DNA from 4 places in the Glutamicibacter soli genome. Region 1 is predicted to be linked to each of the others. Evidence: riboswitches for the same ligand, from Rfam matches in the RefSeq annotation. Region 1 holds a riboswitch; each other region holds the start of a gene.
What was found. Region 1 has a riboswitch for S-adenosylmethionine ahead of ACTX90_RS01375 (acyl-CoA dehydrogenase family protein). Riboswitches for the same ligand answer to the same signal wherever they lie in the genome.
Positions count from the first base shown of each region.

Region 2: another riboswitch for S-adenosylmethionine. It lies ahead of ACTX90_RS03700 (O-acetylhomoserine aminocarboxypropyltransferase/cysteine synthase family protein); the one in region 1 lies ahead of ACTX90_RS01375 (acyl-CoA dehydrogenase family protein).
Region 3: another riboswitch for S-adenosylmethionine. It lies ahead of ACTX90_RS03105 (hypothetical protein); the one in region 1 lies ahead of ACTX90_RS01375 (acyl-CoA dehydrogenase family protein).
Region 4: another riboswitch for S-adenosylmethionine. It lies ahead of ACTX90_RS04820 (bifunctional o-acetylhomoserine/o-acetylserine sulfhydrylase); the one in region 1 lies ahead of ACTX90_RS01375 (acyl-CoA dehydrogenase family protein).

Region 1 is NZ_CM125969.1:270,442-277,602, reverse strand. Features, by position in the region: gene ggt (gamma-glutamyltransferase) at 1-977, shown strand, start outside; gene ACTX90_RS01385 (COG4315 family predicted lipoprotein) at 1,185-1,715, shown strand; gene ACTX90_RS01380 (LLM class flavin-dependent oxidoreductase) at 1,810-3,228, opposite strand; gene ACTX90_RS01375 (acyl-CoA dehydrogenase family protein) at 3,291-4,601, opposite strand; SAM riboswitch class I at 4,651-4,741, opposite strand; SAM riboswitch class I at 5,008-5,110, shown strand; gene ACTX90_RS01370 (OsmC family protein) at 5,116-5,685, shown strand; gene ACTX90_RS01365 (sodium:solute symporter family protein) at 5,682-7,161, shown strand, end outside.
Region 2 is NZ_CM125969.1:765,129-772,289, reverse strand. Features, by position in the region: gene ACTX90_RS03710 (hypothetical protein) at 1-244, opposite strand, end outside; gene ACTX90_RS03705 (cystathionine gamma-synthase) at 408-1,613, opposite strand; gene ACTX90_RS03700 (O-acetylhomoserine aminocarboxypropyltransferase/cysteine synthase family protein) at 1,610-2,926, opposite strand; SAM riboswitch class I at 3,067-3,157, opposite strand; gene ACTX90_RS03695 (LysR family transcriptional regulator) at 3,379-4,320, opposite strand; gene ACTX90_RS03690 (putative oxygenase MesX) at 4,443-5,435, shown strand; gene ACTX90_RS03685 (methionine synthase) at 5,473-6,513, shown strand; gene ACTX90_RS03680 (flavin reductase family protein) at 6,589-6,825, shown strand.
Region 3 is NZ_CM125969.1:634,008-641,168, reverse strand. Features, by position in the region: gene ACTX90_RS03130 (PucR family transcriptional regulator ligand-binding domain-containing protein) at 1-395, shown strand, start outside; gene ACTX90_RS03125 (APC family permease) at 462-1,991, opposite strand; gene ACTX90_RS03120 (hypothetical protein) at 2,126-2,551, opposite strand; gene ACTX90_RS03115 (helix-turn-helix domain-containing protein) at 2,700-3,263, opposite strand; gene ACTX90_RS03110 (DinB family protein) at 3,465-4,064, shown strand; SAM riboswitch class IV at 4,139-4,252, shown strand; gene ACTX90_RS03105 (hypothetical protein) at 4,268-4,534, shown strand; gene ACTX90_RS03100 (VIT1/CCC1 transporter family protein) at 4,590-5,693, shown strand; gene ACTX90_RS03095 (LOG family protein) at 5,763-6,941, opposite strand; gene ACTX90_RS03090 (SNF2-related protein) at 7,029-7,161, shown strand, end outside.
Region 4 is NZ_CM125969.1:1,003,657-1,010,817, reverse strand. Features, by position in the region: gene ACTX90_RS04830 (SGNH/GDSL hydrolase family protein) at 1-780, shown strand, start outside; gene metX (homoserine O-acetyltransferase MetX) at 854-2,002, opposite strand; gene ACTX90_RS04820 (bifunctional o-acetylhomoserine/o-acetylserine sulfhydrylase) at 2,005-3,348, opposite strand; SAM riboswitch class IV at 3,438-3,556, opposite strand; gene ACTX90_RS04815 (VOC family protein) at 3,730-4,374, shown strand; gene ACTX90_RS04810 (hypothetical protein) at 4,461-5,765, opposite strand; gene ACTX90_RS04805 (GNAT family acetyltransferase) at 5,891-6,304, opposite strand; gene ACTX90_RS04800 (CPBP family intramembrane glutamic endopeptidase) at 6,325-7,107, opposite strand.

The DNA of each region.
Region 1 (7,161 bases):
TGGAGCAGGCGCCGACCAAGGTCGAGTACCGCGGGCTCGAGGTCTTCGGCATGGCCCCGTCCTCCAGCGGCGGCACCACCATCGGCGAATCGCTGAACATCCTGGAGCAGTTCGACCTGTCCTCCATGCAGACCCCGTCCGCGCTGCACCACTACCTGGAAGCCACCGCACTGGCCTATGCCGACCGCGGCAAGTTCGTCGGCGACCCGGCGTTCGTGGATGTGCCGACCAGGACCTTGACCAGCCAGCTCTTCGGCGCTGAACGAGCCTGCGCGCTGGATCCGACCCGTGCGGCCGTTAAGCCGGTGGCTCCCGGGGACGTCGAGAACTTCGACGGGTTGTGCCCGGCGGAAACCGGCGCACCGGTGGACGAGCAGGACACCGAGAACGTGTCCACCACGCACCTGTCGGTGGTGGACCGCTGGGGCAACATGGTCTCCTACACGCTGACCATCGAGCAGACCGGCGGGTCCGGCATGATGGTTCCGGGGCGCGGCTTCCTGCTGAACAACGAGCTGACGGACTTCTCCACGGTGTACAACCCCGAGGATCCGAACCGCATCGAACCGGGCAAGCGCCCGCGTTCCTCGATGTCCCCGACCATCGTGCTGCGCGACGGGCAGCCGGCGCTGGCCATCGGCTCGCCGGGCGGCTCGACCATCATCACCACGGTGCTGCAGACCCTGGTCAACCGCATCGACCTGGGTATGGACATCGGCCAGGCTATCGCCGCCCCGCGCGCCTCGCAGCGCAATACCGCGGCGGTCACGGCCGAACCGGAGTTCATCACCGCCTACGGTTCCGCGCTGGAGGCCTTCGGCCACAAGCTGACCCCTGCCGGGGACTCGTTCACCCCGCAGGCTGAAATCGGCGCGGTAGCGGCCGTGGAGGTCGACTCCCACGGCAAGCTCACCGCGGCGGCCGAACCAGTGCGCCGCGGCGGCGGCTCCGCGATGGTGGTGAAGCCGGCCAAGTAGCCCGGCGGGCGCCGCCCGCTGCGCCGCTCCTGCGCCCCGTCCGGCCTGCGGACGGGGCACAGCGTTCCAAGCCACTGGCTGCCCGCGCAAAAAAGCTTGCGGGATGCTGAACCGGAGCGGGCTCTATCTCGTTCTCACCTTGTACGGTTTCCCACGCTCCCGCCCTCGGCGCTGCGGGAGGAACCAGGACGAACAAGGAGCACGATCATGGGCAAGGCATTTTCGAAAGCCGCGGTCCTCACCGCAGCCTTGACGTTGGTTCTGGCCGGGTGCTCCGGCCAGAACGGTTCAGCCCAGGACAATCCAGGCCAGGGCAATTCCGGAACCTCGAACTACGGGGTGCCGAATACCGGCAGCAGCCCGGTGCCGAATCTCAAGCAGAACGGAGCGATCCTTGAAATGCGGCGGACCGAGCTGGGCAGCATCACCACCGACCAGCGGGGCATGAGCATCTACCAGTTCGACGAGGACACGCAGAACTCCGGGGATTCCTCCTGCACCGGCGGATGCCTCGACTTGTGGCCTCCGGTCCCCTCGGGCCCGGCCTCGCTGAGCGATGCCAAGGGCATCACCGGGAAGCTGGGCACCATCACCGGCACCGATGGCAAGCCGCAGCTGACGCTGAACGGCTGGCCCATGTACTACTACGTTTCGGACAGCAAACCCGGCGACACCAAGGGCCAGGCGGTCAGCGACGTGTGGTGGGTCGTGGACAGCGCCGGCGTGCCGATCCACTGACCTGTGGCGCAGCGGCACGACTGGTTAACGGCCTGCCGGCCCCGCCGCCCTTGACGGGGCTCCGGGGCCGGTAGGCCGTGCGGTAGTTCCGGGATCAGACCTGGGCGGCCAAGCGGTTGGAGACCTTGAAGGACGCCGCGCGGTGGGTGTCCTTGACGTGGTCGCCCGCGCCGAACAGCTTGTTGCGCAGCGAACCGTCGGCGTACTCGGTCTTGTACGCGCCGCGGGCCTGCAACTCGGGAACCACGTACTCGACGATGTCCTCGAAGGTGCCCGGGGTGATGGCGTAGGCCAGGTTGAAGCCGTCGACGTCGGTGTAGTCCACCCAGTCGATGAGCTTTTCGGCGACCTCGGCGCCGGAGCCCACGGTGATCGGGCCGAAGCCGCCCACGCCGACCCATTCGGCCAGCTGGCGCACGGTCCACGGGTTGCCCTCGTCGCCGCTGGCCTTCTGGAAGGTGGCCACGGAAGACTGGATGGCGTTGGACTTCACGTCGGCGCCGATGACCTCGTCCGGGTTGAAGGTGGACAAATCGATGCCCATCCAGCCGGAGATCAGCACCATGGCGCCCTCGATGTCCGCATAGGACTTGTAGTCCTCGTACTTGGCCTGGGCTGCTGCCGAATCCTCGGCGGTGATGATGGTCTGCATCGCGAAGATCTTGATGTCGTAGCGGCCGCGGCCCGCGGCCTCGGCATGGTCGCGGATCTTGGTGACGGTGTCCTTGAGCATTTCGCGGGTCGGGCTGGTCACGAAAACCGCCTCCGCGTTCTGCGCGGCGAACTTCAGGCCGCGCGGCGAGGTGCCTGCCTGGTAGATGACCGGGGTGCGCTGGGTGCTCGGCTCGGTGATGGCGATGCCCGGAACCTTGAAGTACTTGCCATCGTGGTTGATCGGGTGCACCTTGGCCGGGTCGGTGTAGACGCCGGTTTCCTTGTCGGCCTGCACCGCGTCGTCTTCCCAGGAGCCTTCGAGCAGCTTGTAGACCACCTCGAGGTACTCGTCGGCGTGGTCGTAGCGTTCGTCGTGCTCCATCTGGTCTTCCTGGCCCATGTTGCGGGCGGCCGAAGGCAGGTAGCCGGTGACCACGTTCCAGCCCACGCGGCCGTTGGTCAGGTGGTCGAGGGTGGCCAGGCGGCGTGCGAAGGGATACGGGTGCTCGTAGGCGGTGCCGGCGGTGACGCCGAAGCCGAGGTTCTCGGTCACCGCGGCCATGGCGGAGACCAGCAGGAACGGGTCGTTGACCGGGGCCTGGGCGCCGGTGCGCAGCGGGGACTCGTTGGTGCCGTTGTACACGTCGTAGGTGCCCAGCACGTCGGCGATGAACAGACCGTCGAACTTGCCCTTTTCCAGCACCTTGGCCAGGTGGGTCCAGTAGCCGATGGTCTTGTAGTCGGCGGCCTTGTCCTTCGGGTGGCGCCACAGGCCCGGGGACTGGTGGGCGACGCAGTTCATGTCGAAGGCGTTGAAGAGGATTTCCCGCTTCGCGTTATGTGGCTGGTTCTCGCTCATGGATGTGCCCCTTGTTCGTGGTTGAGAAGTGGAAGTCTGGTGGGTGCACGGCGCGGCGGCCGCTAGCCGGCGTGGTGCCCGGTGGGTGCGGCGAGGTCGCCGGTGACCGAGAGGCGCTGGGGCTGGACCCCGTTGATCTCGTAGTCCCCCACGATGCGCGCCTTGTAGATGGCAGGGTTGTGGGTGGCGATGGTGCGCGCGTTGCGCCAATGCCGGTCCATGTTGCAGCTGCTGCGGGTGGACGAGGCGCCCAGCCCGTCGAAGAGCTTGCTGGTGGCGCTGATGACCAGCGGCTGCACGATGGTCTGCGCCCGGTTGGCGGCCAGCTCGCAGACCGCAAATCGCTCCTCCGCGTTCAGCTGCGCGTCCTGCAGCGCGGCTTCGACCTCCAGCACCGCTCCGATGACCACCGAGTCCGCGGCGAAGACCTCCGCGGAGACCTCCCCCACCAGCTGCAGCACCTGCGGTTCGCGGTGCACCGGGACGCCGGTGCCGGTGGTGAAGCTGCGGGTGCGCGCCTGCACCGAGCTGCGCATGTCGTTCAGCGCCGCGCGGCCGATGCCTGCCTGCACCGCCATGAGCACCAGCTGGAAGATCGAGGCCTCGGGGTCGTTGGGATCCTCCGGCATGAAGCTGTCCACCGGCACCTGGTGGAACTCGGTGGTTCCGGTGCCGGTCAGCCCCTGGCCGAAGCCGTCCCAGTCGTCCAGGATCTTCACCCCGCTGTGCTGGGTGGAGACCACGGCGATCTGGCGTCCCGGGCGCTCCGGATGGGCCACCGCGACGGTGGTCCAGTCAGCGAAAATGGTGCCGGTGCAGTAGTACTTCTCGCCGTTGACCACCCAGCGGCCGTCGACCTGGCTGGCCTTGGTATTCAGCGTGCCCAGCGCGTTGCCGCCGCTTTCGGTGTAGGCGTTGCCGACGATCTGCCCGGCCGCGATGCGGGCGAACCACTTGGCCTTCAGCTGCTCGTCCTGCAGGCGCAGCACGTCCTCGACGAAGGCAATGTGCGCGCGCCAGAGCTGGCCGATATGGGAATCGGCCTCGGAAAGCTCGATGAGCAGGCGCAAGACGTCGCTGAGTCGGGCCCCGTGGCCGCCGTCGGCGACCGGCAGGCGCAGCGCCCCGAAGCGGTCGCGGTTCAGCAGGCCCACCTGCTCGAAGGGCAGGATGCGGTTGCGGTCGCGCTCCTTGGCGCCGGCGGCGATCTGGGCGAACACCGGACGGAAAATCGCTGCAAGGCGCTCGTAGTCTTCGTCGGCCCCCGGCCCCGGAGTCACCTTGAGCAGCTGGCGGGTCGGACGGTCTTCGGTGAACTCGTCGAGCTCCAGCGCATTGCCGGCGCCCGGGGTGCTCAGCGTGTTGAAGTCCACCTCAAAATCGTTTTGGGGTGCGCCAAAAGACATAAAAAGTCCTCGATTCTTTCCATCGATCCTGGCGGTAGCACCGTCCCTGTCATGGGTGGTTGCTGCGGCGTCGTGGAGCCAGATCTCTCAGCCGCTCTGGATGGGTCGTAATCATTTGTAGCCGTAACAATCGGGCGGCTCCAAGCCCCGAAGTCATATTTCGTCGCTGAAAACGCACGGGTGGCAGGGGCTCGCGAGTGCCGATTGCCGCGAACCGCCGAAGATGACCCAAGGAAGAGGGGCAAAGATCGATCAAACCAACGCTCAATGAAATAAATAACGAAATATCCCACAGATTACGCGCTTACATCGAATATTTTTCATGTTACGCAGGATTTGCAATGAAATCGTTCGAATGCGTGTAATGGATGCGTAACCATCCCGAGCGGCCGAGAGATCTGGCTCTACGACGCCGCAGCAACCACCGTTGAATTCCCGGAATTCACGGCCGGTGCTACCGCCAGGACCGATGGAGATGATCATGGCTTCTGCCGATCTGCGCCATTCCGCGCCCTCAGAAAACGCTTCGTTCAACAAACGAATTCGTGCCAAAGGAACTTGGCAGGGATCCATGCGAACGACCGTCGAAACACGCAATTTCAGCTATGACATCGACGAACCTGTGCCAGTCGGCGGTACCGATACGGCCCCGACACCCATGGAGTTCGTCATCGGAGCACTGAACGGGTGCGTCTCCGTCGTGGTAGAGCAAGTCGCCAAAGAACTCGGCGTTCCCTTCACCGCGTTGCAGACCTACGCCATCGCCACGCAGGACACGCGAGGCTTCGCGGGAACTGCAGATGTTTCGCCGTTCTTCCACTCTTGCCGGCTTGAAATCCACCTCGAAACATCACTAGCCGATGCGCTTCTGCTTGACGAGCTGAAAGCTCAGGTCCACAAACGCTGCCCTGCAATCAATCTGGTGCTCGCTGCCGGCGTCTCACTGGATACCGCATGGGTTTTCGCCGAGAAAGTTCATGAAGATGACGCGGAGACAGCATGCAACGCCGCGTTGGGTTACGCAACGCTGAAGAAGGAGGCACGGGTATGAGCGCCGCAGGATTCTGGACTATCGGTTTCGCCCTGATCTACACCGTGCTCGTCCTGTTCGGCGGACGTATTGTGCAGCGCAGAAATGCCGCAGCCAGCGGCGGATTCTTCGTCGGCGGACGGTCCTTCAGCCCCTGGACAGTTGCGTTCTGCATCACCGGGTTATTCTCGGGTTCGTCCTATATCGCCATCATGGAGTTGAGCTACCGCACGGGTATTTCCGCGTTGTGGTACGGCGTCGCCGAAACCGTACAGATCCTCCTCATCGCGTTGTTACTGGTCAAGCCCCTGCGCGAAAAACTGGTGGTCACGGTCACGGGTATCATCGGCGACAGGTTCGGCCGCGCGGCCAAAGGCATCTCGGGACTTATCACCGCCTTCACCTTCCCTATGTGGTCGGTGGCAACTACCATTGCTTTCGCCTCCGCACTGAGCGCCTTCACCGGCATCAGCCTGCATCTGGCAGTGATCTTCACGGCCCTGTTGCTGCTGGCTTATCTATCAGGCGGCGGCATGCGCTCGGTGGCATTCAACCAAACCATGAACTGCATCGCATTTATCGGCATGCTCCTGGTGGGCGCCTACGCAATTCTGGCCAAGCCTGGCATTGCAGGCCTCAAGGATTTCGCCGCGGCTGACCCGGCAATGTTCGATCTCGGCAACGCCGGAGTCTCGCTCATTGCAGCATGGTTCGGCACCTTCATCGTCAATGTCCCGCTGGCGCAGGCAGCCTTCCAGATGACGCTGTCCTGCCGCACCCCGGCAGACGGCCAGAAGGGCCTGTACACGGCCGCTATTTTCGGTATTCCGTTCATTCTGATCGGTGCCCTCATCGGCACTTCCGCCGCCGTCATCAACCCGAACCAGCAGCTTCCGCTGGTTGCGATCCCGCACTACCTTGAACAGGTGCTCCCTGCGCCGCTGGTTGGATTGTTCTTCCTGGGGGTCTGGGCCTGCGCCATGGGCTGGGCTGGACCATGCCAGTTCTCCGGCGCCACGTCGATGGGCAAGGACTTTGGCAGCGCGGTCAATCCGAAGGCGAGCGAAGCACAGCTCATTCGCTATACCCGCTGGTCATTGGTGGCTTTGACCGCCTTGATGATCATCTTCAGCATCCTGCGCACCGAGCAGTCGGCCTGGTGGAACATCCTTGCCTGGACCCTGCGCAACGGCGCAACTCTGGCCCCGGTACTTGCCGTGTTCTTCTGGCCGCTGGCCACCCGAAAGGCTGTCTACGCTTCCATGATTACCGGTTTCACCGCCGGCGTACTCTGGAACCATGTCGGCGGCTGGTCCGCCACGGCATTCTTCTTGGGGACGCATCCGGTCTGGGTCGGCATGATCGCAAACCTGACGACTCTGGTTCTCGTGACCTTGGCAACCACCCGCTGGCAGCTGAATGCGGCTCCATCCCGACGCCGTATCTCGCTTCGGTTTACGGCGGGCGCCGTGGCCGCACTGGTCGCCCTACTGCTGA
Region 2 (7,161 bases), 490 kb from region 1:
CGACAACCATCAGCACGGAACCGTGCGCTGCCAACCACATCAATTCCGAGTTCGGAAGCATCTGGCCCGGATCAATACTGGATTCCGATTCCATGCGGCCAATGGCGGCGCTGTCGGCAATCAGCCACAAGGCAAAGAAGGCCAGCACGGTGATGTTCAAACCGACCATGTCCACCGCACCCGCGATGCCAAGTGTTTTCATTGGATTTTGCGACCTGTTCGGCTCCCGGAATGCAGTTGTCATTTTGGTTCCCCAATCACAGTTACCGGAGATCATCGCATTTGGAACCCAGTATTCCGTGCATGGCGCGCACCACAGGAGAGAATTAACTGAGCCGTGCCAACGATTTGCCGTCGACGCGAGCTTTCCGGTGCGGAAGACCACCGGACAATCTTCTGACGGCAGATCAAGCGGTAGCAAAGCTCTGGTGCTGAATACTGCCGGCCCTGGACGCCTTTGCCGCTGCAGCGAACCCGCGTTCCAGGTCGCCCAACAGGTCGTCGGCTTCCTCGATGCCCACCGACAGCCGCACCAGATTCGCAGGGATTTCCAGCGGGGTGCCGATCAACGACGCATGGGTCATTTCCCGCGGATAGCAGACCAGGGATTCCACCCCGCCCAGCGACACCGAGAGCTGGAAGAGCTCCATAGACTCGGCGAAGGCGCGGGCGGCTGCCTCGTCAGCCAACTGCAGCGAGAGGATCCCGCCGAAGTCCCGCTGCTGCCGGGTGGCGAGCTCGTGTCCTGGATGCCCGGGTAGCCCCGGGTAGTAGACACGAGTGACATCCGGCCGGTCCTCCAGCCATCCGGCCAGCGTTGAGGCGGTGGTGCAGTGGCGTTCCATGCGCAGGCCCAGGGTCTTCAGCCCGCGCGAGGCCAGGTAGTTGTCCTGCGGCCCGGACACCGCGCCGCCGGCGAACTGTTGGTAGCCCACGGCCTCGGCCAGCGACTGCCCGCGGTGCAGGTGCTCCCCCACGATCACCGCGCCGCCAAGCACGTCCGAGTGCCCGCCGATGTACTTGGTGGTCGAGTGCACCACCGCGTGCGCGCCGAATTCCAGCGGACGCTGCAGGTACGGGGTGGCGAAGGTGTTGTCCACGACTAGCAGCGCGCCGGCTTCCGCGGCCACGGAGGCCCAGCCTGCCAGATCAGCGATGCCCAGCAGCGGGTTGGAGGGGGTTTCCACCCACAGCAGCGCGGTGTTCGGGCGCAGCGCTGCGCGCACCGCATCGAGGTTGGTGATGTCCACGGCGCTGGCGGTGATGCCCCACTTGTGGTGCAGGCGGGTGATCAGCCGGTTGGTGCCGCCGTAGCCGTCGGCGCCCAGCACGATGTGGTCGCCCGGGGCGAGCAGCGCCCGCAGCAGCGCGTCTTCCGCCGCGATCCCGGAGGCGAAGGAGAAGCCTGCGGCTCCGCCTTCCAAAGCGGTGAGCTGGGTTTCGAACCCGTTGCGGGTCGGGTTGGATCCGCGGGAGTACTCGTGGCCCGCGCGCAGCACGTTGATGCCGTCCTGGATGAAGGTGCTGGTCTGGTAGATCGGAGGGATCACCGCACCGGTGTGCGGATCCTTTTCCTGGCCGGCGTGCACCGCCAGCGTGTTGAAGCCGCTCATGCGAAGCTCTCCTCTCGGGTGGCGGCCTGGGCCGCATTCAGCGCGCGGTCCAGGTCGCGGATCAAGTCTGCGGGGTCTTCCAGTCCTACCGAGATCCGCAGCACCGCGCGGTTCAGGCCCGCGTCGGCCAGCTGCGCTTCGGAGAGCCGGCAGTGGGTCATGGTGGCAGGGTGGGCGATCATGGTGCGGGTGTCGCCGATGTTGGCGGCCAGCACAATCACCTCCAGGCTGTCGATGAACGCGGAGACCAGGGCCTCGTCGTGCAGTTCCACCGCCAGCACGCTGCCGGTGCCGCGCGGGAAGAAGCGTTTGGCCCGCTCAAAGTGCGGGTGCCCGGGCCGGCTGGGGTGGTGCACCTGCGCCACCGCGGGGTGCGCCTGCAGGAAGTTTGCCAACAGCAGCAGGTTCTGCTGCGCCGCGGCGGTGCGCACGGACAGCGTCTCGATGCCTGTCAGGATGCCATGGGCGCTGGCCGCCGGCAGGGTCGGGCCCAAGTCATGCAGGAACTTGGAACGCACCAGCATGGAATAGGCTCCGGCCCCGTAGCGTTCGAGCAGCGAGGTGCCGGCGTAGCGGGCCCGCGGCGCGGCGACCTGCGCCCAGCGGACCGGGTCCGAGAAGTCGAAGGTCCCGGAGTCCACGACCACGCCGCCGAGCACCTGGCCGTGGCCGGCCAGGGCCTTGGTGGCCGAATGCACCACGATGTCCGCGCCGTGCAGCAGCGGCCGGAAGTTTGCAGGGGTGGCCAGTGTGTTGTCCACGACCACCGGGATGTTGTGGCGGTGGGCGATCTCGCTGAGCGCCGGCAAATCCGGCAGCGTGGACAGCGGGTTGGTGACCGATTCAAGGAAAAACGCGCGGGTGTCTTCCTCGATGGCGGCCTCCCATGCCGCCGGGTCATCCGGGTCCACGAAGCTGATGCGGATGCCGAAGTCGTTGAATGAATCGGTGAGCAGGTCCACGGTGCCGCCGTACAGCTGGCTGGAGGCGATGATGTGCTTGGGTCCCTGGGTTAGCGCCAGCAGCGCCAGCGCCACGGCAGCCTGGCCGGTGGCGGTGGCCACCGCGTTGGCTCCGGCTTCCAATGCGGCGGCGCGCTGCTCGAAGACCGACACCGTGGGGTTCCCGGTGCGCGAATAGGTGAAGCCCGACTGGCGCAGCGCGAACTTCTCCACCGCATCGGCGTGCGAGGGAAATTCGTAGGCCGCGGAGGAATACAGCGGCACGGTCAGCGGTCGGTAGTCCCCGCTCGGGGTGTATCCGGCGTGGATCGCCGCGGTTGACTGCTGTGCGAGGTCTCGTGGCTGGGCCATGGCAGTACTCCTTCTCGTTGTGTAGTCCACGAGAGAGTGCACCGAACACGGTGCCGCGCACCGCCGGTGCCAGGCCGATTGCCGGCCTGGACATCACGGTACGAGGCACAGCGCCGCGGTTTATAACGCGGCTCGGAGCTGCTCCATCGTTCCTGGCATTAGCACCTTTCGGTTTCCCGATGGTTGCTGCGACGTCGACGAGCCAGATCTCTTAGTCGCTCTAGATGGGTAAGTAGTTCCATGGTTGGCCACCGGTGCCGGCAGGCGCAAGCGGGGGCGCGGCCGGCGCTTAATGCAGTGCCGCGGCCCGTCATATGTCGCGGTTTCGTCATGCTGGGCCATGCCCCGTATGGCCCATGTGACGCGCTAAATGGGGCAAAAACCCCTGAATTCCGGGAATTATGGGCTTATATGTGTCGCGTGAGGACGAATTGAAGACTCACTATGACGTTTCAGCCCAGCAAGTGAACGCCGAACTCGGAGACCACCGAGCGTACTTCCTCAAGGTAGCGCTGGGCCTGTTCGGTCAGCGGGATCGCAGCGTGGTCGATCCAGCCGATCTCGATCCGCTCGTCGATATCCAGCGGGATGGCAACGATGGACGGGTCCAGCTCGTCGCTGATGATGCCGGTGGAGATCGTGTACCCGCCTAGGCCGATCATGAGGTTGAAGATGGTCGCGCGGTCCGAGACCCTGATCTCGCGCTTGCTGGAGAGGGTGGAGAGGATTTCCTCGGCGAAGTAGAACGAGTTGTTCGCGCCCTGGTCGAAGGTCAGCCGGGGCAGGTCCTCGAGGTCCTCCAGGGTGGCGCGCCGGCGGGATGCCAGCGGGTTGGTGCGCGAGATGAAGATGTGCGGATCTGCAAGGAACAGCGGGTGGAACACCAGCCGGGATTCGCGCAGCAGCTTGTCGATGACCTTGCGGTTGAAGTCGTTGCGGTAGAGGATACCTATTTCGCTGCGCAGCGTGCGCACGTCCTCGATGATCTCCTCAGTGCGGGTCTCGCGCAGCGAGAACTCGTACTCCTCGGCCCCGCTGGCCTGGACCATGCGCACGAACGCATCCACGGAGAACGAGTAGTGCTGGGTCGAAATGCCCAGCAGGCGGCGGGAAGGCGGGCGGCCCAGGTAGCGATGCTCCAGCAGCTGCACCTGTTCGAGCACCTGGCGGGCATAGCCCAGGAATTCAGCGCCCTCGACGGTGAGCGTCACGCCCTTGGCTGAACGCACCAGCAGCGTGCGCCCCAGGCGTGCTTCGAGCTCCTTCATCGCGGCAGACATGCTCGGCTGGGCCACGTAGAGCAGGTCAGCGGCCGCGGAGATCGAGCCCTCGGTCGCGACCGTGGTGAAGTAGCGAAGCTGTTGCAGCGTCAAGCCGCTTGCCTTTTGAACCATAGGCTGAGTCTATATCAATCCATAGTTAGCCCCAGTTACCCGATATCGAAAAAGGCCCTGCATGATTGAGGCATCCACTTGATTCAGGCCTGTCCAGGCCCATGAGCAACAGATTGGCCGCCATGGCAGACGCATTGACCTTCAGCATTTCCAGCACCGATTTCAACCAGGACTACACTCCAGCCGAGAGTTCGCGCATCACCACGAATTTCGCGAATCTGGCCCGCGGCGAGAACCGCCGGGAGAACCTGGGCAACGCGCTGACGATGATCGACCTGCGCCTGAATTCCCTGATGCACTGGGACAATCCGGACGGCGAGCGCTTCACGCTGAAGCTGGAAATCATCTCCGCCAACGTGCACTTCGACTCGGCACAGGGGGCGCAGGACTTCCCGCTGCTGGAGGTGTTGAACACCAGCATCCTGGACCGCTACACCGGGACGAGCACCCACGGCATCGTGGGCAATAATTTCTCTTCCTATGTGCGGGACTACGACTTCAGCGTGCTGCTGCCGGCAACTGCCGACGCCTCGGGCAAACCGGTGGTCCCGGAGGACTTCGGGGAGCTGCACGGCCGGCTTTTCCAGCACTTCCTTGACTCGGAAGCCTACCGCCAGCGCTTCGAGCAGCTGCCGGTGATCTGCATCAGCGTCTCCACCTCCAAGACCTACCGCCGCACCGGCAACAGCCACCCGGTGCTGGGCCTGGAATACCAGCAGGACGACTACTCCCTGACCGACGAGTACTTCGCGAAGATGGGCCTGCGCGTGCGCTACTTCATGCCCGCCGGCTCCGTCGCGCCGCTGGCCTTCTATTTCCGGGGCGACCTGCTGAACGACTACACCAACCTGCAGCTGGCCAGCACGATTGCCACCATGGAGACCTTCCAGAAGATCTACCGCCCGGAGATCTACAACGCGAACTCCCCGGCCCCGGCGGTCTACCGTCCGAGCCTGGAGGTGCAGGACTTCTCCCGCACGTTGGTCTCCTATGACCGCGAGGAACGCACCCGCCTGGGCGCGAGCCAGGGCAAGTACACCGAAGAACACTTCATCACCCCGAACCGCGCACTGCTCGAAGAGTGGGCCGCCGGCTACGCCGTCCCCGCCGCCTAAGCGCCCCTGAACACCTCACGAATTCAAAGGACCAGTTATGACCAACACCCTGCTTCCCACCTCCATCGTCGGCTCCCTGCCCAAGCCTTCGTGGCTCTCGGAAACCGAGACCCTGTGGTCGCCGTGGAAGCTTGAGGGGGCGGTGCTGCCCGAGGGCAAGCAGGACGCGATGCGCGCCGCGGTGCTGGAGCAGACCCGGCGCGGGATCGACATCATTTCCGACGGCGAGCAGACCCGCCAGCACTTCGTCACCACCTTCATTGAGCACCTGTCAGGCGTTGACTTCGAGAACAAGCAGACGGTGCTGATCCGCGACCGCTATGAGGCCAGCGTGCCCAGCGTGGTCGGCGCGGTGGAGCGCAAGGCCCCGGTCTTTCTGCAGGATGCGAAGTTCCTGCGCACCCTGACCGACCGCCAGATCAAGTGGACCCTGCCCGGCCCGATGACCATGGTGGACACCCTGCACGACGGCTACTACGGCAGCCGCGAGAAGCTGGCCTGGGAGTTCGCGGCCATCTTGAACCAGGAGGCCAAGGAACTGGAAGCCGCGGGCGTGGATGTCATCCAATTCGACGAGCCGGCGTTCAACGTGTTCTTCGACGAGGTGGCCGACTGGGGCGTGGCAGCGCTGGAGCGCGCCTGCGAGGGCCTGAAGGCCGAGACCGTGGCGCATATTTGTTTCGGCTACGGCATCAAGGCGAACAACGACTGGAAGGCGACCTTGGGCACCCAATGGCGCCATTACGAGAAGTCCTTCCCGTTGCTGCAGCGCTCCTCCATCGACACCATTTCCCTGGAATCCCACCACTCGAACGTCCCGGTGGAGGTCGTGGAGCTGGTGCGCGGCAAGCGGGTCATGCTCGGCGCCATCGACGTGGCGAATCAGCAGGTCGAGACCCCTGACGAGGTGGCGGAAACCCTGCGCAAGGCGCTGGCGTACATGGATGCTGACAAGCTCATCCCGAGCACCAATTGCGGCATGGCGCCGTTCCCCCGTGATGTGGCACTGGCCAAGCTAAGTGCGCTAAGCGCCGGGGCCGCTGTGCTGCGCGAGGAGCTTGTCGGCGCCCGCGTCTAAAATCGCAGTGGCGGAGCCGTCGCTGCCCCCGCGGAAGACTTCAAGGCGCTCTTTCGCGGGCGCTCCGGCGGCATCGTGCTGATTACCACCGATGCAGGACAGAGCCCGGTGGCGCTGACCAAGTCGTCGGTGACATCGGTGAGCGCGCAGCTGCCGTTGCAATTGTTATCAGTGGCTCGATTCTCTTCATCGTCTGCAGTGCTCTTCATTGGCCATTGCTTCATCGTGCATTTTCTTTATATGTGGGACGTAGAGGAAACGCAACTGAGCGCAACCAGCGGCATCGGCTGCTTCGCCCAGGCACAGATTTGAACATAACTGAGTAGCGCCGAATCTGTGTTAGATCGCGTACGCGCATTGCTGTGCTGCGAAATCGTCAAACATATTCAGGCAAGAGAACCTACGGTGTTCATTGCCTGCGCCATCAAATCCGACTTTGCCCGCAATCAAGCATCGCGAGAGGCCGGCGATGCATTGGACTTCCACGACTAGACGTGACGCCACCTGGGAGATCATTCCGTCATCGACAGCGGGATGACCAAATAGCGCAATCAGTATCCCCTAACACTGTCCTAGAAAATCCTCGTGTCTGCGGAGATCTTGCGTATGAACCGTCGCAAAAATAATGCCGCTAAATAACTAACGGCA
Region 3 (7,161 bases), 360 kb from region 1:
CGGACGCCGGGGCCAGGGAGCGCGCACGGAGCCTGCGTGCGGTGCTCTCCGCCCCGCTCACGCTGGCCGAGCTGCCGGCGAATCTTCCGGCGCTGCGCCAGGCGCTGTCCGGCGCCCCGGCCGGGGAGCTGAGCGACGCCGGGGCGGACTTCGACGCCAGCGCGCAGACGTGGGTGGAGGCGCTGGCCGCCTACACCCGTGCCGACCTGCTGTCGGCCGTCACCCAGTACCTGCGCCACCGCGGGCATTGGGAGGACGCCTCGCGCGCGCTGGGCATCCACCGCAATTCGCTGCGCCACCGCATCACCGTGGCCGGGGACCTGCTGGGCATCGATCTGGATGACCCGGATATCTCGGCGTCGCTCTGGCTGGCGCTGCGCCGCAACCAAGGCTGAGCCGGACCGGCAAGCCCTGCGGCGCGGGAAAGCCCCGACCTTCCGGTCGGGGCTTTCCTGTCGGTTTTAGCGTTTCGCGTTGGTTGCCTGCCGGCGGCGCCCCCTGCGGGAGGTGGCGGCCGCGCCGTCGGGTCCGATCGCGCCCAGCTTGGACTGCTGGCGGATGCTCAGCAGGTGCAGCAGTTCCTCTTCGGCATTCTCGCCGGGCTGGACGCCGCGCGGGACCCGGAACAGGAAGAACGTTCCCAACACCCACCATGCGGCGAACAGGGCCCACGGCTGCCAGGTGATGGCCGCCGGCATGCCCGGCAGGTACAGGGAGATCAGGCCGGCGCAGAAGAGCACCGACATCACGCCGATCACCTGGCCGAAGTTGCCCTTGCCGCCGATGCGCAGCGGGCGGTCCATCTGCGGTTCGCGGCGGCGCAGGATCAGGAAGGCCACGCCCACCAGCAGGTAGGCCACGACGATGGACGGCGAACCGGAATCGACCAGCCAGCCGAGCATCGCGGTGCCGAAGAACGGAGCCAGCACGGACAGACCACCGATGAACAGCAGCGCGTGGTGCGGGGTGCGGTACTTCGGGTGCAGCACGGCGAACCAGCGCGGCAGCATGCCGGAGGTGGCCATGGCGTACATCAGGCGCGAGGCGCCCATGAGCAGCGAGTTCCACGAGGTCAGGATGCCCGCGATGCCGCCGGCAATCAGGATCTTGGCCATGATCTCGGAGTTGAACAGCGCGCCCATGGCGTCCGCGGTGGCCATCTCGGAACCGGCGATCGCCGCCGGGCCCAGGCCCGAGGAGGTGGCCAGCACCACCATCACGTACCAGGCGGTGGCGATCAGCACGGAGATCACCACGTACTTGCCGATCTTGCGCGGCGGGATGTCGCATTCCTCGGCGGACTGCGGGATGACGTCGAAGCCGACGAACATGAACGGAACTACGATCATGACCCCGAAGAACCCGGCCAGCCCGTTGTCGAAGAACGGTTCCATATTGGACGATTCGCCGCTGGCGAAGGAGCCGGTGAGCAGCATCGCGCCGATGATGAACAGGAAGAGCACCACGAAGGTCTGCACCAGGCCGGCGGTCTTGATGCCGCGGATATTGATCCAGGTGATCACCACGGCGCCCAGCACACCCACGAGGGCCCAGGTCAGGTAGACCTCGGAGCCGGCGATGTCCCAGAGCTTGATCTGCGAGAGGTTGGGGAAGATGTACTGCACCGACTTGGGCAGCGCGACCGCTTCGAAGGCGACGATGGTGATGTAGCCGCCGACGATGGCCCAGGACCCGGCGAAGGACCAGCGGGCACCCATGGCGCGCAGCAGGTAGTTGTGCTCTCCGCCGGCCTTGGGCATGGCCGCGACGAGCTCGGCGTAGGTCAGGCCGACGACCGCCATGATGCCGCCGCCGACCAGCATGGCCAGCGAAGCGCCGATCGGGCCGGCGGTGGTGATCCAGTCACCGGTGAGCACCACCCAGCCGAAGCCGATCATGGCTCCGACGCCGATGGCCAGTGCGTCCCACTTGCCGAGAACCTTTTTGAGTCCTGGCTCAGCGCCCTGCTGGTTCGCCGCTGCTTGCGTCATGGCAACCCCTTTCAAAATAATGATGTGGATCACATTACGAAAGAGGCGGGGAGAAATCCTTGGACGAATAAACCAAAGGGAAAGTCAAAAGTTCCAAAGAACGCGGCGCGGGATGGCGTCCTTCCGGCCGATGATCAGGCTTTTTTCGCCGAGGTGGCACCCTTGACCATCGCGCGGTCGACTTCGTGAATTCCCAGGCAGAATCCAACCGAAAGGATGATCGACTTGATGGTGAGCTCGCTGATGTCGTCGGGAACGTAGACCAGCTGCACCGGTCCGGCTAGGACGATCAGGACCAGAGCCCAAATGTTGTAGGCCCAGGACGTCCGGGCCTCCATCATTTCCGGATGCCGCGCCCGGCGGCGGATCGTGCGCACACCCAGCATGATGATGACGACCGCGAGAATGGCGGCGCCGAGGAAAAAGAAGTTGCGCTGGGTCCGCAGCCACGCAAGGGTCGATCCGACCAGGATGCCGACCAGGGCCGAAGCCCACCAGCTGATGGAGCGCAATTCGTGCGGTTTGGACTCCGCGCTTCCGGTGGATTTACCAGTCGCCATTGCACTCCTTCCTGTCTTCACTAGCCTGCCTGCGTCGGCGGGCACTATTCCAAGAATACGCGGTGCAGTGGCCAGCCGTGAACGCGGCGCCTCTTCGCGGCAGGCTCTGTCCGGGGAGTCACACCACCCCGGGAGCCACTGCACAGACTCAGAGAATCAGGGTCCAGAGCACCACGGCAGGTTCATCGCCGGGGTTTTCCCAGCTGTGCGGTTCCCGCCCCGGAAAGGTCATGGTGTCCCCCGCAGCGAGCTCGACCACCCGTTCGGGCAGCACCAGCGTGAACACCCCGGAGGCCACGTGCAGCACTTCGAGCTCGCAATCCACCGAATACAGTTCGTTCTCCCCCTTGCCCCGGGGTTCCACTTCAGCGCGAATGACCTGGACGCGCTTTTCGCCGCGCGGGGTGACCAGCTTCTCGGTGATGCCCGAGCCTCCCAGCGAGATGCGCGGCGCATCCCCCAGTCGCACCAAAGTCGTGTCCGGTACTTCGAACAGGGTCCCGACCTCGATCCCCAGCACCTCGCAGAGCTTGAGCAGCGTGGAGACCGACGGACTGGTCAAGTCGCGTTCGACGCGGGAAAGAAACCCCTTGGTCAACCCGGAAAGCTCGGCGACCTGGTCGATCGTCATGTGCTGCTGCTGGCGGACGCCGCGCAGCCGTGCTCCGATGTTGATTGACGAGCCTGAGGGTTCGACGGGCAGAGCTTTCATCCGTGGGGCACCTGGACCTGTTCACTCGAAGGATAGGCAGCGACCGCTGGAGTGTACTTCTGCCGGCCGCTCTGCGTCCCCAGTTTACCAATACGCAACTTCCGGCCAACCGGAGCGGAAGAATATGACACCTTGGCTTCGGTGGCTTCCCATTTCCTGAAGCGGGTTCCCCGAACCGTGGCCTGCACCTACACTCGGTCCATGGACGGCACCCCGAACAGCACCGCGGCCAGGCTGCGCGAATACCTGAACGACGCGCGGCAGGCAGTCATCTTCAAAAGCCGGCAGCTCGGCGAGGAGCTGGCCCGCCAACCCATGACCCCCACCGGCACGCACGTGCTGGGCGTCGTGCACCATCTGGCGATCACCGAGTACGGCTACTTCGGTGCGTGCCTCAATCGGCCGGTCAACGACTCCTACGTCCAGCAGCTGCTGGACATCGACGACCCGCAGGCGGATTTCATTCCGCCAGCCGATGCCAGCGCGCAGCAGGTCATCGAGCTCTACCAGCGGGCCATCGCCTTCGCCGAGGCCGGGTTCGACCAGCTGGAGCTCGCCTCCCCGGCCGAAGTCCCCTGGTGGGTCCGCCACCGGCACACCACCCTGGAACATCTCATGGTGCACATGATCGCAGAGACCTCGCGCCATGCAGGCCATCTGGACATCGTCCGCGAGCTGCTGGACGGGCAGGTCGGGCTGCGCGCGGAAGCGCCGAACCTGCCGGACTACACGCCCCGGCAATGGCAGGAGCAGCGCGACCGGCTGCAGCAGACCGCGCAGTCCAAGCGAGGCTCCGACTAGGGCTTCGCGCGGAGTTCATATTACGGAATGAAACTTCACGACTTAATATTGCGGCGGTAGCATCGACACTGTTGCTTCACGAGACGCGGCGCCAAGCTCCGACTGGCCGCGCACCAACCCCAGGTTCATGGGTGGTTCGGATGAAGAAGCGGTCCGGGCATCGACCGATGCGCGGGCAAGAGCTCAGCGAGAGTTGTCGTGTCATGGCATTTTCCGTCCTCCCCATCATCGATCTGCAGACCGGACAGGTGCAGTTCACCGTGCAGGACCGCTGGTACACCCGCTACATTTCAGACCCGGCGCACCTTGAGCGGCTGATCACCCGTTCCTCCCGGCGCCCGGTCTTCGATCCCGCGGCCGGCGAGCTGGTGGTGTTCGTGGCGTCCGCCGGGCAGCCCGATGGGCGCAGCGTTGCTTTTAGGCTTGCCAAATTCCCCGGCACCATCTCGCTGGCTAAACTGAGAGGCTGAACAGAATCCCGGGTTTCGTTGAGAAATCCCAAGCCGTAGGAGAGTCATCCTCGTGATGTCACACAGCCCCACGACTGAGCCCACCCCCGCCCAGATCCGCCGCTGGCGCAAGTACGTTGCGGACGAGGTCGCCGAAGGCGCCATCTACCGCGCGCTGGCCCAGAAGAAGACCGGACAGGAAAAGCAGATCCTGCTGGGACTGGCCGCGGCGGAAGAACGCCATGAGGAATACTGGCGCACCAAGCTCGGGGCGCATGCCCGCCCGGTGCGTCCCTCGCTGCGTCGCAGCTTCCTGCGTTTCCTCGCCCTGAGCTTCGGCTCGGTGTTCGTGCTCGCGCTGGCGCAGCGGGCCGAAAGCAGCACCCCCTACGCGACCGATGCCGACGCGTCGCCGCAGATGGCCGCCGACGAGCAGGTCCACGAGGAAGTCGTCCGCGCCCTGGCCACCGCGGGCCGCGCGCAGCTGTCGGGCAACTTCCGCGCCGCGGTCTTCGGCGCCAACGACGGCCTGGTCTCCAACCTGGCCCTGGTCATGGGCATCGGGGCGACCGGTGTTTCCTCCGGACTGGTGCTGTTCTCCGGCATCGCCGGCCTGCTGGCCGGCGCGCTGTCCATGGCCGCCGGCGAATACGTCTCCGTGCGTTCGCAGCGCGAGCTGCTCACGGCTTCGCGTCCCACTCAGGTGACGCTGACCGCCGCCCCTGACCTGGATTTGGACGCCAATGAACTGGTGCTCATCTACAAGGCCCGCGGCATGACCGACGAGGATGCCGAGCACCGCGCTGCAGAACGCATGGGCCTGTTCACCTGCGACTGCAACCCGTCCTTCTCGCTGAACCCGGAAGCCCGGGCCGAAGAGCTGGCGAACGAGCACGAGGAACTGGGCTCGGCCACCGGCGCCGCGGCGACTTCCTTCTGCCTGTTCGCCTCCGGAGCGGTCATCCCGATCCTTCCCTACATCTTCGGCATGTCAGGCCTGGCTGCGATCATCACCTCGGTGCTGCTGGTCGGCGCCGCGCTGATGATCACCGGCGGCATTGTCGGGCTGCTGTCCGGGGCCTCGCCGATGAAGCGCGGCCTGCGCCAGCTGGCCATCGGCTGGGGCGCCGCCGCAGTCACCTACTGCCTCGGCTTGCTGTTCGGCACCAACGTGGCCTGAGCCCCGCAGGCTCGATGAGCCATTCCCACGGCCGCCGCCTGCTTCACCAGGCGGCGGCCGTTGCCGTTCTCAGAATCTGGTGCGCCGGCGCAGCGACTGCATGCCGCCGATGAATTCCACCGCTTCGGCCACCGAATCGACCAGAGCGATCTTGTCCTCCATGATCTGCTCGGCGGCCAGCGCCTTGAGCAGCTGCCAAGCCGGCAGTGTGCGGGTCCAATGCTCGCGGCCGACCAACACCAGCGGCACCACCCTGGCCCCGGTGGCGTAGTAGTTCTCGCAGGCGTCCTGGAAGATTTCCTGCACCGTGCCGGCGGAACCGGGCAGCACCACGATCCCGCCGTTGGATTGCTCCAGCAGCAGCGCCTCGCGGGTCGCGTTGGCGAAGAACTTGGCGATGTGCGTGGCGAACAGGTTCGGCGGTTCGTGCCCGAAGAACCAGGTCGGAACCCCCAGCGAGGTGCGTTCCGAGGGAAAGCGGGCCTTCACGGCGAGCGCGGTGCGCGCCCAGCCGGTGCGCCGGTGGATCGCGTCCGGTTCCGCCGCCAGCATCTGCAGGGCCGTGGAGATCTCCTCCCGCCCGCGGTCGGCCAGCCAGGCACCGGCGTTCGCCGCTTCCATGGCTCCCGGTCCCCCGCCGGTGGCCACGGCGTATCCGGCGCGGGTCAGCCGCGCCCCGAGGTCCAGCGCCTGCGCGTACTGCTCGGTGCCTCGGCTCAGGGCGTGCCCGCCCATGACTCCGATGATCGGGGTGTCCTTGAAGGCGCCGTCGTAGACCTCGGAGATCAGCGCCTGCCCCACGTGGTGGTCGTGCAGCGTCGATGCCATCGCCTGGTCGTCGCTCAGCAGCTGGCGCGGACCGTGCTGCTGCGAGTAGGTGTAGATCCGCGCGTCCGGCACATGCTCATAGGTCTGCGTGCTGATTCCCTCGTACAGTTCCTCGGGGGTGTACAGCCCGCGGTCGCTGGTGCGGAAGGGGAGCTGCTCCCCCGAGTCCATGCACAACCCGCCGGTGCCCTGGACCAAGGCGCGGCCGGCTTCACTGAACTGGCAGTCGATGAACAGCGCCTCGGCCAGGTCCAGCGCGGCGAGCACCGTATCGCGCCCGCGCAGATCCACCCGGTGCACCCGCCAGCTGCGGCCGCGGGAGCGCTGGAAACCCAGCGCTTCGGCCGCCAAGCGGTCGAATTCCGCCAGTGAGGTGATGTTGACGGCGCGCGCCGGAAGATACGGCCAGACTTGGGACATGGCTCCACGCTACGTGACAGTTAGGGATTATTCACAGTAGGGGGCTCTCAACTTTCACGACGGGCCAGAACGTGAAACGATTAGCGGATGACTAATGCCGTTCCACCGACCATCGACGCAAGGCACCTGCTGGCGTTCTTGGGCAATGTTCCCTTCTTCCACGGCAAGAAACTCGCCGACGAAGCCAATGCCGTGGTCGATGTTGAATTCGATGAGTCAT
Region 4 (7,161 bases), 730 kb from region 1:
GGCGATTCTTTCACCGAGGGCGTGGGAGACCCCGATCCCCTGGCCCCGCAGTCCTTCCGCGGCTGGGCCGACCGTCTGGCCCAGGAGCTCAGTCGGGGCGTGCCTGACTTCGCCTACGCCAACCTCGCGATCCGCGGCCGGCTGATTGCCCAGATCATCGAGGAGCAGGTCCAGCCGACCATTGATCTGAAGCCCGACTTGATTTCCATCTGCGCCGGAGGCAACGACGTGCTGCGCCCGGGAGGGGATCCGGACAAGATCGCCGACCAGCTCGATTCCACGATTTCCCGGCTGAATTCCACGGGGGCCACCATCCTGCTGTTCACCGGGCCGGATATCCGGGATACTCCGGTGCTCGGAAGCATCCGCGGCCGCGTGGCCATCTACAACGAGAATGTCCGCACCGTCGCCGCACGCTACGACGCGATCGTGGCAGACATGTGGGCGCTGCGCGAACTGCACCAGCCGGTGATGTGGTCTGCGGACCGCCTGCACTTCTCGCCGCTGGGCCACCAGCGCATTGCGGCGATGGCACTGGATGCCTTGAACGTCCCGCACACGCTTGACACCCGCATCGACGCAGTCGAGGACACCCGCAGCTGGAAGGAAGCGCGGATCGAGGACCTGCACTGGGCCCGCGAGCACCTGGCCCCGTGGGTACTGCGCCGGCTGCGCCACCAGTCTTCAGGCGACGGCATCACGGCCAAGCGCCCCACCCCGACGCCTTTTGCCGAGAGCACGCCGAACGACTCGCTGGGAGCCGGCGACAGCGCTCCCTAGCCCCGAACATGCCGAAGGCCGCATCACCGATAACTGGTGGTGCGGCCTTCGTTCCATGCCATGTCGCTCTCGATTAGTCCTCGTCGAAAACCAGTGTGCGCAGCACCCCGTCCAGCTGGGCGGCGTCTGTCAGGAATCCGTCGTGGCCGATCGGCGAATCGATGTAGTGCACCGGCTTGGGCGTGGCCAGGGAAGCAGCGAGCTTCACCGACTGCTCCGGGTAGTACAGGCGGTCGGACTTCACTGCCGCCACCAGCACGTTGACCTGTTCCAGCCGCGCCAGCGCGTGTTCGAAGGATTCATGCCCGCGGGCCACGTCGTGGCTCATCAAGGCCTCGGTGAGGACCAGGTAGCTGTTCGCGTCGAAGCGGTTGACCAGCTTGCTGGCCTGGTGGTCCAGGTAGCTCTCCACCTGGTAGCGTCCACGGCGCCCTTCGAAGGGAGCATCGGGGACCTCGCCGTCCTGCGCCTTGCGGCCGAAGCGGTGCTCCAGCTCCGCCTCGGAACGGTAGGTCAGGTGGGCCAGCCGGCGGGCCAGTCCCAGCCCCTCGTCCGGGCGCGCCTGGTTCTGGTAGTAGTCTCCCCCGGCGAAATGCGGATCAAGCCGGATGGATTGGGTCTGCACCTGCGCGAACGCTATCTGTTCTGCGCTGGCTTGGCCGGTGGAAGCCATGACCACCAGGTTCGCGACCTGCTCAGGGAATTCAACCGCGTATTCCAGGGCCCGGGCTCCGCCCATGGACCCGCCGAGCACGGTATGCCAGCGCTCAATTCCCAGCTGTGTAGCCAACCTTTGCTCCAGCCGTACCGAATCCTTGATGGTGACGAACGGGAAACGCGAACCCCACGGCACACCTTGCTCATCCAGCGATGCGGGGCCGGTGGATCCATTGCAACCGCCGACCATGTTCACCGAGACCACGTAGAAGCGGTCGGTGTCCACTGTCAGGCCGGGGCCGACGAAGTCCTCCCACCAGCCGTCGGTTTGCGAATCGCCCCGGGAGACGTGGGCGTCTCCGGTCAGGGCGTGCATCACCAGCACTGCGTTGCTGCGCTCGGAATTCAGCTCCCCCCAGGTTTCGTAGGCCAGGGCCACCTGCGGCAGGTAGCCGCCGAACTCGAAGGAGTACTCGCCCACGGACGCACGGCGCAAAATGCCGTGGGTCCCTTCGGCGAGCTCTTCGGTGCCGATGGTGTCTTCGGTAGTCACAATGGATGCCATGCCTAGCGGGTTTCCTGCAGTTCCTTGCCCTCAAGGGCTGCGACCGCCTGGAACCCAAGCTCGAGGTCGGCCAGGATGTCGTTGATGTTCTCCAGCCCGACGCTCAGGCGCACCAGTCCCGGGCGCACCCCGGCGGCCAGGCGCTCCGCGTCGGAGAGCTGGGCATGGGTGGTGGAGGCCGGGTGGATGACCAGCGAGCGGACGTCACCCAGGTTCGCCACATGGGAGTGCAGCTGCAATGCGTCCACAAAAACCTTGCCGGCTTCGACTCCACCGGGCAGGTCGAAGGCCAGCACCGAGCCGGCGCCCTTCGGGCTGTACTTGCGTCCGCGCTCGAACCACGGCGAGGATTCCAAGCCGGCGTAGGCCACAGCTTCCACATCGGCGCGGGCTTCGAGCCAGTTCGCGACAGCGGAGGCGTTCTCCACGTGGCGTTCGATGCGCAGGGACAGGGTCTCCAGACCCTGGGCGATCAAGAACGCGTTGAACGGCGCCGGGGCCGAACCCAGGTCGCGCAGCAGCTGCACGCGGGCCTTGAGGATGTAGGCCAGGTTGGCGCCGAGGATGCCATTGACGCCCAAGTCGCGGGCGTAGACCAGGCCGTTGTAGGACTCGTCGGGGGTGTTGAAGCTCGGGAAGCGCTCGGGATCCTTGGAGAAGTCGAAGTTGCCCGAATCTACGATCACGCCGGCGATCGCGGTGCCGTGGCCGCCGAGGAACTTGGTGGCCGAATGGATCACGATGTCCGCACCCCATTCGATGGGGCGGATCAGGTACGGGGTAGCCAGGGTGCTGTCAACCAGCAGCGGCACGCCGACCTCGTGGGCGATCGCGGAAATGCCCTCGATGTCCAGCACATCCTGGCGCGGATTGGAGATGGTCTCGCCGAAGAACGCCTTGGTGTTCGGCTGGACGGCGTCGCGCCATTCCTGCAGGTTGTCCGGGTCGGAAACGAAAGTGACCTCGACGCCCAGCTTCTTCAGCGTGTGCTTGAGCAGGTTCTGGGTTCCGCCGTAGAGGCTCGGGCTGGCCACCAGGTGGTCGCCGGCCTCGGCGATGTTCAGGATCGCGAAGGTGGTTGCCGCCTGGCCGGAGGACAGCAGCAGTGCGCCCACGCCGCCTTCGAGGTCGGCGATGCGGGTTTCCACGGCCTCGGTGGTCGGGTTGCCGATGCGGGTGTAGATCGGCTCCAGCTCCTGCAGGGCGAAGCGCGCTGCGGCGCTTTCGGCGCTCGGGAAGACGAAGGACGTGGTCTGGAAGATCGGCAGGGAGCGAGCACCGGTAACCGGGTCAGGGCTCTGTCCTGCGTGGATCTGACGGGTTTCAAACGACCAATTGTTGCTCATGGCAGCCTCCAAAAGTTCTGTAACTATGGGGGTACACCACTGAACACACACCACCGGGAAGAACCTCAACGAGGTGCTGCCAGAGGGGTAACCCGCGCTTGTCCTTGACGCCGAGCGGCTCAAGGGCCAGGTCTTCACCCGGGGCACCCCACCGCGGTTGGAGGGTTGCCGCCCAGTAAGCCGGGGCTTGTTACTGGGACTCATGACCTGCCACCAGTGTGCCCGAAAATCGAATATCTTGGCAACCCGAGGCCGGATCCAGAGTCTCAATCGGTCATATTCACGTCCGAGCGACGTCTTATTGCACAGAATTCGACAAGAGTCCAGATCTTAGGATCACCTAAGTAGAGACTGGGATCACATTGTTGTCATGATTGGCACATGATGAGGCTAGATCACGTTACGTACGCATGCGGCCCGGATGGGCTGATGCCAACCGCTGAAAGAATTGCAGAGTCCCTGGGCCTGGAATTCGTCAAGGGAGGCGTGCATCCACGGTTTGGAACTCGCAATGTAATTTTCCCGCTGAAGCACAACCAGTACCTTGAGGTCGTCGAGGTACTGAACCATCCGGCCAGCCTCAAGGCACCTTTCGGACAGGCCGTGCGCGCGCGCTCCGAGCTGGGCGGCGGCTGGATGGGTTGGTGCGTGTCATTGGACGACCTGAGCGGAGCGGAAGAACGCCTGGAACGCAAGGCAGTTCCCGGGAACCGCAAGTTCCCCGACGGCCGCGAACTGACCTGGCAGCAGATCGGCATCAAGGGCCTGATCGCGGATCCGCAGGTGCCCTATCTGCTGCGCTGGGACGACGGCACCGAGGACCTGCATCCGTCGCGCGCGCTGGAGCCTACCGGTGAAATCAGCGAGATCAACATTGCAGGATCCCGCGAGCGCGTGCTTGAATGGCTGGGGCAGCCGGAGAACGTGAATCTCGGACCGGTGACCACCAAGTACCAAGCTCCCAACGGGACGCCGGGCATCCTGTCGGTAACTTTCAATACCGCCAAGGGCACGGTCGTTCTCTAGGAACATCGGGGACCACAGCACAAGATAGGCGGGGACAATGGAGTCCCCACCTACCTTTGCTTGTTAATTGGACGGTTGGTGCAGCCCTAGGATCCGGGTAGCTGCACCAGCTGGCAGTTTTCGACTCCCGCGGCCGCCCGTTTCACCCAGCTGATTTGGGACTGCTCGTCCAGCGCGTTCAGCGCGTCGAGCTGCTCAGACTGGGCTGAGTCGACGAATTCCCGGTCTGCCTTTGTAGTCCACCATTGGTACAGCAGGTTGGACTGCGCCCACATGTGCCGCTGCGCTTCGGTAGCGGCACTCGAGGTGCCAACAATGCCGTGGCTCGCCGCAAGGCTGCCCAAACATTGTTCGGTGGGGTTGACCGACATTTTCATGGCCAGATCCCACTTGACGGTTTCCGGGGAATAGCGGTCCTCGAAGCCCAGCAGCAGACCGCCGGTTGCCTCGGCATGGGCCTTGCTGCTGGTGATGATGCGCGGCTGCTGGATTCCTGTGGCCTGTTCCAACTGGCCGACACCCGCGGTGATGTTAGACCTCCAGTCGTTCCAGTGCTCCGCTTCCCCGGGCCAGAAACAGTACTCGTGCCCGTCGCCGGGTTCTTCGCAGCGTAGCTCGGAGGTGCGGCTGAGCTGCTGCTCTTCGCCCGCATCCTGCGCCGCCAGCGCCCCGCCGCCCCAGAGCACTGTCAGCGACAATGCTCCGGCCACGGCCAGCGCGCGACGCGCCATTCGGTTCATGTTCTGCGCCTTGACGCAGATGGCCAACACGCCCAACATCGACCAGCCCAGATAGCACAGGGCGACTGCCTGGATGACTATGGGATTCGGTGCCGAATCCCGGGTGCAGCACTCTGAAAGCCCTGCCATGTTGCTCAGCATGGGGCCAGGGGCCACCAGGGAAAGCAGTTGCAGTCCGGAGAACAACACGATGCTCAGCCCGATGGCCAGCTTCGGGGCGAACAGCAGTCCCAGCCCCAAACCGCCCAGGCACAGGCCCAGCATCATGAGCATGGAGAGCAGGAATAGTCCGGGGTCGGGGACGAACACTTCGCCCATCCGGTACATCACCGTCGCGTAGCCCAGCAGGTAGGCGCTGGCGCCGACAACCAGCGGGGGCGCCAGCAGCTGCAGGGCGGTTGCCGCGATGCGGTGCGGTCCGCGTACCCGGCGCAGGGCCGCGATGCCGAAGCGGCCGCCCACCCATGCGGCGTAGGTGCCCAGCACGACGCCGCAGAAGAGCATGCCGAAGGAGGAGGCGACGCTCAGGCCTTCCCTGCTGGTATGTTCGGTCTCCACCGGAACCAGCAGCGCCAAGAGCTCGGTGAAGATCAGCATCGCCATCAGCGCGAGGCAAGCCCGCGACTTGCTCCAGAGTTCGGCGAACTGCATGTCTTCCCTTCGAGTTCCTGACGGATGCTCTCTCATCAGGAAGTCTTTCATCAGATTGGCGGATATTTTGTACCGGAGTAACTTTATCCGCTTTTTCTGGACGTCCGCTTCAAATACCCTGCTGGTTAGGGAACCAGCCGTTTGCCCAGCACTGCGACGTTCAGGCGTTCGAAACCGAGTTTTTCGTAGAACTGCGTAACCGAGTCATTGCCGGCGCGGACCATCAGCTGGACCTTGACGGTTCCCCGGGCGCGCAGCCATTCTGCTGCCGCTTCGACGATGCGCCACCCGCAGCCCTGGTCCTGCAAGTCGGGGTCGACGGCGACGTAGTAAAGCCAGCCGCGATGCCCGTCATCTCCGGCCATGGCGGTGGCGGCCAGCCGCTCCCCCTGGACGAGCGCCAGGATGGTGGACTCAGGGCCCGCGAGGGCCTTGCGGGCGTCGGCGTGCGGATCGTTCCACGGTCGGGTCAGCCCGGTGTGTTCCCACAGCGCGACAGCCCGCTCGACCCAGGCCTCGGAAAGTTCGATTAATTCCATGTCAGAAGGCTATGGGAAGGCTACGCGCCGATGCCAATCGCCGGTCCGAGCAGCAGGTAGCCGACGAAGCCGATGGCATCGAGCAGGAAGTGCGCGATCACCAAGGGCATGACCCGGCCGTAGCGGTGGTAGACCCAGCCGAACACCACACCCATGACCACGTTGCCGATCATCGGCCCGATGCCTTGGTAGAGGTGGTAGCTGCCGCGGATCAGCGCCGAGGCTAGGATCGTGGTCCACAGTCCCAGCTTGAGCTTGCGGACGTAGGTGAACAGGAAGCCGAGCATGATCACTTCCTCCAGCACCGCGTGGCGTGCGGCCGAGAGCATGAGCACCGGGACGCTCCACCAGTAGTCCCCGAGGTTCGCGGTGGACAGCGCCGTGGTGATGCCCAAAGCCCTGCCCGCAGCGTAGACTCCGAGGGTTCCCAGGCCCATGGCCAGGAACAGGCCGGCGCCCAGCAGCGTATCCCGCCCGGGTTTGCGCAGGTCGAAGCCGATCATCGACACGGTGGTGCCGGTGCTGCGCTTCATGAGATAAAGCGCCAGCAGCACGGGAACCAGGGCGAAAACGATGTCCAGCAGCTGGTAGGCCAGGTCGAAGTACTCGCGGGTGCTCAGCGGGTTGTTCATCGAGGTCGTCTGCTCGGACAGCGGCGCCTTGGTGACCTTGTCGGCGAAGCTGATGATCGAGTACACCGCGCTCTGTCCCAGGCACAGGGCCATCACCAGCGCGATCTCGATCTTCAGCGTGCGCCGGTCCACGGTTTGGGTGCTGGTCTGTGCATTCACGTCTTTGATCATAGACCGCGCACGCTGTGCGGACACCCAGCGATCGGGACGCCATGCGATAGCCTG